One region of the Bacillus haimaensis genome, then DNA from elsewhere that is predicted to be linked to it. Evidence: a T-box and tRNA genes for the amino acid it is inferred to sense, from the RefSeq annotation. Region 1 holds a T-box; the other holds one or more tRNA genes.
The links. The T-box of region 1 lies ahead of leuS (leucine--tRNA ligase). A T-box ahead of a tRNA ligase gene usually reads a tRNA of that ligase, here a tRNA-Leu.

Region 1 (4,411 bases):
ATCCGCTTCCGGTGGGCAGGTTATCGCACTTCCATTGATTGCACCGCATTACATCGATATGGGTGTAAATCCTGAAGCCCTTCATCGTACAGTTGCCATATCTTCTGGTGCGCTGGATTCTCTTCCGCATAACGGATATGTTGTAACAACCGTCCGTGCAATTTGTGGAGAGACCCATCAGGCTGCTTATGGACCTGTCGCTGCCGTAACGGTAATTGTTCCGTTGATTGGCGTAGCGATTGCAATCGCATTGTTCTCACTTGGACTTGGTATCTAAAAACATTAAGGGAGGGAGCATAATTGGTAAAGGATAAAGTTGTCTTCATCACAGGAGCAGCCCAGGGTATTGGGTATGAAATAGGAAAACAATTCGCAGAAGCTGGCGCAAAAGTTGTGTTGACTGATTTAAATAATGAAACTGTAAAAACTGCAAGCTCTGCCTTAAATGAACAAGGGTTGACGACATTAGGAATCAAGTGTGATGTAACATCTGAAGATGAAATCAAGGAAGCAATTGGTGCTGCCATCAGCGAGTTCGGGAGTATTGATGTATTGATCAACAATGCCGGTCTTCAGTATGTCTCCATGATTGAAGACTTCCCGACGGAAAAATTTGAACTTTTAACGAAAGTGATGCTAGTTGCTCCGTTCGTCGCAACCAAGCATGTCTTTCCGATTATGAAAGAACAGAAATCGGGCCGTATCATCAATATGGCTTCCATCAACGGATTGGTCGGCTTTGCGGGTAAGGCTGCCTATAACAGTGCCAAGCATGGGGTAATCGGATTAACAAAGGTCACTGCTTTGGAGGGGGCTGCGCATGGAATCACCGTGAATGCACTATGTCCAGGGTATGTGGATACCCCGTTGGTACGTAATCAGCTGAAAGATCTGGCTGAGACCAGGGGAGTTCCATTGGAAAATGTATTGGAAGAGGTTATCTATCCTCTTGTCCCACAGCGAAGATTGCTGCAAGTAAAGGAAATTGCAGACTATGCGATGTTTTTATCCAGTGATTCAGCTGGTGGAATTACAGGGCAGGCTGCTGTTATTGACGGAGGGTATACCGTACAATAAAAGAAAACGCCAGGTGCTGCATGGCATCTGGCGTTTTTTGTCGAAATTAAATCAAAATAATTTGATTAATTTAGTTGCATATATTTTCCTCGCGACATATAATCAAAGTAGATAATCAAATAAAATTGATTTAAGGAGAGATCCAGATGAATAACAATCTTTATACATTGGCAAATATGAACCGCCAAAAAATCAACAGCCTAAGAGAAGAACAAATGCTTCATATGGTGGCAAAAGCTTCAAGGGGTGAAAGAAAGACAATCGGAAATGCATTGAAAGCGAGTTTCTTGAAGCTGACAAAAATGCTGAATAACCAACAGGAACCTTGCTGCGTTTGTGAATAAAGAATGCTTTATTAATCAAAAAAAATTGATATTAAAAGGAGTTGATGATGATGTTTTTAATGTTCAAGAAAAAGAAGGATGACTGCTGCAAAGTGGAGATCGTGGAAGTCCAGGAAGAAAAATGCTGCGAGAGCAGCCAAAAGGACTCAAACAACAAAAAAGAGTGCTGCTAACTACTGCTGAGAATAATTAGTTTGAAAAAAGTTCATAATGATTAATGAAAATACCCCTTGAAGTTTTCCAATAAATTCTTTACAATACAGAATAACAACTAAACTTATACGTTGAAAAGGATCAGTAGTGAACGAAACGAGCACAAGAGAGTTGACGGGTGGTGAGAGTCAACAAACGAGCGTTCATGAACTCGCCTTGGAGTAGCAGGTGTGAACCCTTCCTAAGGAAGCTAGTAATATCTCGCCGTATCATCCGCGTTAAGGATTTGAGTGATTATCACATTGGTGGTAATAATCTGGGTGGTACCGCGGTAGGTTATGTATATTCAAACCTCTCGTCCCTTTTATAGGGATGAGGGGTTTTTTGTATTTATTTGAATTAACAGGAGGAAAAGAAGATGTCGTTTCAGCATCAGTCCATTGAACAAAAATGGCAAAAGTATTGGGAAGAAAACAAAACGTTCAAAACACAGGAAGAAAAAGGAAAAGAGAAGTTCTATGCACTAGACATGTTCCCTTATCCATCGGGCGCAGGCTTACACGTTGGTCACCCGGAAGGATATACTGCAACAGACATCCTTTCACGCATGAAGCGTATGCAAGGACAAAACGTCCTGCACCCAATGGGATGGGATGCATTCGGATTACCTGCTGAACAATATGCATTGGATACAGGAAATGATCCTGCAGAGTTCACCGAGCAGAACATCAATACATTCAGAAGACAGATCAAGTCCCTTGGATTCTCCTATGACTGGGATCGTGAAGTGAACACCACAGATCCTGAGTATTATAAATGGACGCAATGGATTTTCTTAAAGCTTTATGAAAAAGGCTTGGCTTATGTGGATGAAGTACCGGTAAACTGGTGCCCGGCATTAGGTACCGTCCTTGCGAATGAAGAAGTAATTGATGGGAAATCCGAGCGTGGCGGACATCCGGTCGAGCGCCGTCCGATGAGACAGTGGATTCTTAGAATTACTGAATATGCGGATCGCCTGCTTGAAGATTTGAATGAATTGGATTGGCCGGAAAGCTTGAAGGATATGCAGCGCAACTGGATCGGTCGTTCGGAAGGAGCCAACGTCCATTTTGCGATTGATGGCACGGATGAGAGCTTTACCGTATTTACGACTCGCCCTGATACTCTGTTTGGTGCAACCTATGCCGTATTGGCACCAGAGCACCCTCTAGTGAAGAAAATTGTAACTGCAGACCAAAAGGACGCAGTAGAAGCTTATATTACAAAGATTCAAAGTAAGAGTGACTTGGAGCGTACAGAGCTTTCCAAGGAAAAAACAGGGGAGTTCACAGGAGCTTATGCTGTAAATCCTGTGAGCGGCGAAAAGCTGCCAATCTGGATAGCGGACTACGTGTTAATGAGCTACGGAACAGGTGCCATCATGGCAGTACCTGCACATGACGAGCGCGACTTTGAGTTTGCGACTAAATTTGAGCTGCCAATCGTCGAAGTGGTTGCAGGTGGAGATGTTACCAAGGAAGCTTACACAGGGGACGGGGAGCACGTAAACTCTGATTTCTTGAACGGACTTGGAAAAGAAGAAGCAATCACCAACATGATCCAGTGGTTGGAATCAAATGAAAAAGGCGAGAAGAAGGTTTCGTACCGTCTTCGTGATTGGCTGTTCAGCCGTCAGCGTTATTGGGGCGAGCCGATTCCTATCATCCATTGGGAAGATGGTACCACAACGGCAGTACCGGAAAGCGAGCTTCCACTTGTTTTACCAAAAACAAAGGAAATCCGTCCATCCGGTACAGGGGAATCTCCACTTGCAGCAATTGAAGATTGGGTGAATGTGGTAGATACTGAAACAGGTAAAAAAGGACGCCGTGAAACAAATACAATGCCACAATGGGGCGGAAGCTGCTGGTACTACCTGCGCTATATCGACCCAACCAACAGTGAGAGATTGGCTGATCCTGAAAAATTGAAAGAGTGGTTACCGGTAGATATTTATATCGGTGGAGCGGAGCACGCGGTTCTTCATTTATTGTATGCTCGTTTCTGGCACAAATTCTTGTACGATATCGGTGTTGTTCCAACGAAAGAGCCATTCCAGAAGCTTTTCAACCAAGGAATGATTTTAGGTGAAAACAACGAGAAAATGAGTAAATCCAAAGGGAATGTAGTAAACCCTGATGAGATCGTCGAGTCTCATGGTGCAGACACATTACGCCTATATGAAATGTTCATGGGACCTTTGGAGGCTTCCATTGCCTGGAGCACAAACGGATTGGACGGCTCCCGCCGCTTCCTTGACCGTGTATGGAGATTGTTTGTCGAAGAGAATGGCAAGATCAGCTCCAAGGTTGTGGAATTAACAGAAGAGGATACATTGGAGAAAACCTATCATGCAACCGTCAAGAAGGTAACCGAGGATTACGAAGGACTTCGTTTCAATACGGCGATCTCGCAAATGATGGTTTTCATCAATGATGCCTACAAAGCGGATGTGATTCCAAAAGAGTATGTGGAAGGATTCGTTAAGCTATTGTCCCCAGTTTGTCCGCACATTGCCGAGGAACTTTGGGAGAAGCTTGGCAATGAAGGAACCATCACATACGAAGCTTGGCCTGTGTTTGATGAAGCAAAGCTAGTCGAGGATGAAGTGGAAATCGTTGTTCAAGTTAACGGTAAGCTGAAAGCGAAACTTTATGTCCCGGCAGATGCAACTCGTGAAAAAATGGAAGAGATCGCAGTTGCTGATGAGACAGTAAAAGAATCCATCGAAGGAAAAACAGTTCGTAAGGTCATTGCGGTACCGGGGAAACTTGTAAATATCGTAGCGAATTGAT
Region 2 (4,411 bases), 1.2 Mb from region 1:
CTCCACTCCGTTTGAGCAATGGGGGGACGCAGAAGGATAGGGTAAGCGCACTGTTGGATATGTGCGTCTAAGCAGCAAGGCTGAGAAGTAGGCAAATCCGCTTCTCATTAAGGCTGAGCTGTGACAGCGAGGGAAATATAGTACCGAAGTTCCTGATTTCACACTGCCAAGAAAAGCCTCTAGCGAGGAGTATGGTGCCCGTACCGCAAACCGACACAGGTAGGCGAGGAGAGAATCCTAAGGTGAGCGAGAGAACTCTGGTTAAGGAACTCGGCAAAATGACCCCGTAACTTCGGGAGAAGGGGTGCTCTGTTAGGGTGTTAAAGCCCGAGAGAGCCGCAGTGAATAGGCCCAGGCGACTGTTTAGCAAAAACACAGGTCTCTGCGAAGCCGTAAGGCGAAGTATAGGGGCTGACGCCTGCCCGGTGCTGGAAGGTTAAGGGGAGAGGTTAGCGCAAGCGAAGCTTTGAACCGAAGCCCCAGTAAACGGCGGCCGTAACTATAACGGTCCTAAGGTAGCGAAATTCCTTGTCGGGTAAGTTCCGACCCGCACGAAAGGCGTAACGATCTGGGCACTGTCTCAACCAGAGACTCGGTGAAATTATAGTACCTGTGAAGATGCAGGTTACCCGCGACAGGACGGAAAGACCCCGTGGAGCTTTACTGTAGCCTGATATTGAATTTTGGTACAGCTTGTACAGGATAGGTAGGAGCCTGAGAAGCCGGAGCGCTAGCTTCGGTGGAGGCGTCGGTGGGATACTACCCTGGCTGTATTGAAATTCTAACCCGCAGCCCTTATCGGGCTGGGAGACAGTGTCAGGTGGGCAGTTTGACTGGGGCGGTCGCCTCCTAAAGAGTAACGGAGGCGCCCAAAGGTTCCCTCAGAATGGTTGGAAATCATTCGCAGAGTGTAAAGGCACAAGGGAGCTTGACTGCGAGACCTACAAGTCGAGCAGGGACGAAAGTCGGGCTTAGTGATCCGGTGGTTCCGCATGGAAGGGCCATCGCTCAACGGATAAAAGCTACCCCGGGGATAACAGGCTTATCTCCCCCAAGAGTCCACATCGACGGGGAGGTTTGGCACCTCGATGTCGGCTCATCGCATCCTGGGGCTGTAGTCGGTCCCAAGGGTTGGGCTGTTCGCCCATTAAAGCGGTACGCGAGCTGGGTTCAGAACGTCGTGAGACAGTTCGGTCCCTATCCGTCGTGGGCGCAGGAAATTTGAGAGGAGCTGTCCTTAGTACGAGAGGACCGGGATGGACGCACCGCTGGTGTACCAGTTGTCTTGCCAAAGGCATAGCTGGGTAGCTACGTGCGGACGGGATAAGTGCTGAAAGCATCTAAGCATGAAGCCCCCCTCAAGATGAGATTTCCTTTTACTTCGGTAAGTAAGATCCCTGAAAGATGATCAGGTAGATAGGTTCGAGGTGGAAGCATGGCGACATGTGGAGCTGACGAATACTAATCGATCGAGGACTTAACCCAAAAAACAATGAACGGCACTTGTGAATCTTGGTAAGAAAAACGTTATCTAGTTTTGAAGGAATATAGCAAATAATGCTTGATTTTCTTTCAAAAGTTTATATAATATTAATAGTCTGGTGGCGATAGCGAAGAGGTCACACCCGTTCCCATACCGAACACGGAAGTTAAGCTCTTCAGCGCCAATGGTAGTTGGGGGCTGTCCCCCTGTGAGAGTAGGACGTTGCCAGGCTATATATATTCGGAGGATTAGCTCAGCTGGGAGAGCATCTGCCTTACAAGCAGAGGGTCGGCGGTTCGATCCCGTCATCCTCCACCATGATTTTTTCACGTAGTGAAAAGAATATATTTTCTTGCCGGTGTAGCTCAGTTGGTAGAGCAACTGACTTGTAATCAGTAGGTCGTGGGTTCGACTCCTATCGCCGGCACCACTTTTCTCAAATATATATCATTTAGTGCCATTAGCTCAGTCGGTAGAGCATCTGACTTTTAATCAGAGGGTCGAAGGTTCGAGTCCTTCATGGCACACCATTTATCATGCGGGTGTGGCGGAATTGGCAGACGCGCTAGACTTAGGATCTAGTGTCTTTGACGTGGGGGTTCGAGTCCCTTCACCCGCATTGTAATTTTATAACGCGGAAGTAGTTCAGTGGTAGAACACCACCTTGCCAAGGTGGGGGTCGCGGGTTCGAATCCCGTCTTCCGCTCCAACGACTTGCCGGGGTGGCGGAACTGGCAGACGCACAGGACTTAAAATCCTGCGGTAGGTGACTACCGTACCGGTTCGATTCCGGTCCTCGGCACCACAGTTTTTTCAATATTGAAATAAAACTTTCATATATTAGCGCCCGTAGCTCAATTGGATAGAGCGTTTGACTACGGATCAAAAGGTTAGGGGTTCGAGTCCTCTCGGGCGCGCCATTTACGGGGAGTAGCTCAGCTTGGTAGAGCACTTGGTTTGGGACCAAGGGGTCGCAGGTTCGAATCCTGTCTTCCCGACCAGTAGAACTTTATATTTGGGGCCTTAGCTCAGCTGGGAGAGCGCCTGCTTTGCACGCAGGAGGTCAGCGGTTCGATCCCGCTAGGCTCCACCAACAGTATTTTGAAAATGATCTTTGAAAACTAAACAAAACAACAGCGTCCACGTTAATCTTATAGGGATTAACAAAGAACGAAAAAGAAACATAAGCTAGTCAACATTTGAGCATAAGCTCAAACTCTTTATTGGAGAGTTTGATCCTGGCTCAGGATGAACGCTGGCGGCGTGCCTAATACATGCAAGTCGAGCGGACTTACAAAAGCTTGCTTTTGTAAGTCAGCGGCGGACGGGTGAGTAACACGTGGGCAACCTGCCCTTGAGACTGGGATAACTTCGGGAAACCGGAGCTAATACCGGATAATATAAGGAACCTCCTGGTTCCTTATTGAAAGATGGTTTCGGCTATCACTTAAGGATGGGCCCGCGGCGCATTAGCTAGTTGGTGAGGTAACGGCTCACCAAGGCGACGATGCGTAGCCGACCTGAGAGGGTGATCGGCCACACTGGGACTGAGACACGGCCCAGACTCCTACGGGAGGCAGCAGTAGGGAATCTTCCACAATGGACGAAAGTCTGATGGAGCAACGCCGCGTGAGTGATGAAGGCCTTCGGGTCGTAAAGCTCTGTTGTTAGGGAAGAACAAGTGCGAGAGTAACTGCTCGCACCTTGACGGTACCTAACCAGAAAGCCACGGCTAACTACGTGCCAGCAGCCGCGGTAATACGTAGGTGGCAAGCGTTATCCGGAATTATTGGGCGTAAAGCGCGCGCAGGTGGTTTCTTAAGTCTGATGTGAAAGCCCACGGCTCAACCGTGGAGGGTCATTGGAAACTGGGGAACTTGAGTGCAGAAGAGGAAAGTGGAATTCCAAGTGTAGCGGTGAAATGCGTAGAGATTTGGAGGAACACCAGTGGCGAAGGCGACTTTCTGGTCTGTAACTGACACTGAGGCGCGAAAGCGTGGGGAGCAAACAGGATTAGATACCCTGGTAGTCCACGCCGTAAACGATGAGTGCTAAGTGTTAGAGGGTTTCCGCCCTTTAGTGCTGCAGCTAACGCATTAAGCACTCCGCCTGGGGAGTACGGTCGCAAGACTGAAACTCAAAGGAATTGACGGGGGCCCGCACAAGCGGTGGAGCATGTGGTTTAATTCGAAGCAACGCGAAGAACCTTACCAGGTCTTGACATCCTCTGACAACCCTAGAGATAGGGCTTTCCCCTTCGGGGGACAGAGTGACAGGTGGTGCATGGTTGTCGTCAGCTCGTGTCGTGAGATGTTGGGTTAAGTCCCGCAACGAGCGCAACCCTTGATCTTAGTTGCCAGCATTAGGTTGGGCACTCTAAGGTGACTGCCGGTGACAAACCGGAGGAAGGTGGGGATGACGTCAAATCATCATGCCCCTTATGACCTGGGCTACACACGTGCTACAATGGACGGTACAAAGGGCAGCAAAACCGCGAGGTCGAGCCAATCCCATAAAACCGTTCTCAGTTCGGATTGCAGGCTGCAACTCGCCTGCATGAAGCCGGAATCGCTAGTAATCGCGGATCAGCATGCCGCGGTGAATACGTTCCCGGGCCTTGTACACACCGCCCGTCACACCACGAGAGTTTGTAACACCCGAAGTCGGTGGGGTAACCTTTTGGAGCCAGCCGCCTAAGGTGGGACAGATGATTGGGGTGAAGTCGTAACAAGGTAGCCGTATCGGAAGGTGCGGCTGGATCACCTCCTTTCTAAGGAATATGACGCTGTTTGTTTTGTTTAGTTTTGAGAGAGCATTCTCTCTAATATGTTCCTTGAAAACTAGATAACGTTAAGTAATATCAAGATACATTCACAAGTATCGTTCATCTTAGTAATTTTCTTTTAAGATATCATCGCTGATATCGAA

Region 2: it has a tRNA-Leu gene. The T-box ahead of leuS (leucine--tRNA ligase) is inferred to sense a tRNA for this amino acid. The anticodon was not compared.

What each region holds. Positions count from the first base shown of each region.
Region 1 covers NZ_CP158164.1:515,397-519,807, forward strand. The annotation lists gene ABN702_RS02490 (GntP family permease) at 1-277, shown strand, start outside; gene ABN702_RS02495 (3-hydroxybutyrate dehydrogenase) at 301-1,077, shown strand; gene ABN702_RS02500 (hypothetical protein) at 1,224-1,421, shown strand; gene ABN702_RS02505 (hypothetical protein) at 1,466-1,594, shown strand; T-box leader at 1,697-1,940, shown strand; gene leuS (leucine--tRNA ligase) at 1,993-4,410, shown strand.
Region 2 covers NZ_CP158164.1:3,885,463-3,889,873, reverse strand. The annotation lists rRNA gene ABN702_RS19860 (23S ribosomal RNA) at 1-1,485, shown strand, start outside; rRNA gene rrf (5S ribosomal RNA) at 1,598-1,714, shown strand; tRNA gene ABN702_RS19850 (tRNA-Val) at 1,726-1,801, shown strand; tRNA gene ABN702_RS19845 (tRNA-Thr) at 1,838-1,913, shown strand; tRNA gene ABN702_RS19840 (tRNA-Lys) at 1,938-2,013, shown strand; tRNA gene ABN702_RS19835 (tRNA-Leu) at 2,022-2,102, shown strand; tRNA gene ABN702_RS19830 (tRNA-Gly) at 2,118-2,192, shown strand; tRNA gene ABN702_RS19825 (tRNA-Leu) at 2,200-2,288, shown strand; tRNA gene ABN702_RS19820 (tRNA-Arg) at 2,327-2,403, shown strand; tRNA gene ABN702_RS19815 (tRNA-Pro) at 2,408-2,484, shown strand; tRNA gene ABN702_RS19810 (tRNA-Ala) at 2,501-2,576, shown strand; rRNA gene ABN702_RS19805 (16S ribosomal RNA) at 2,704-4,253, shown strand.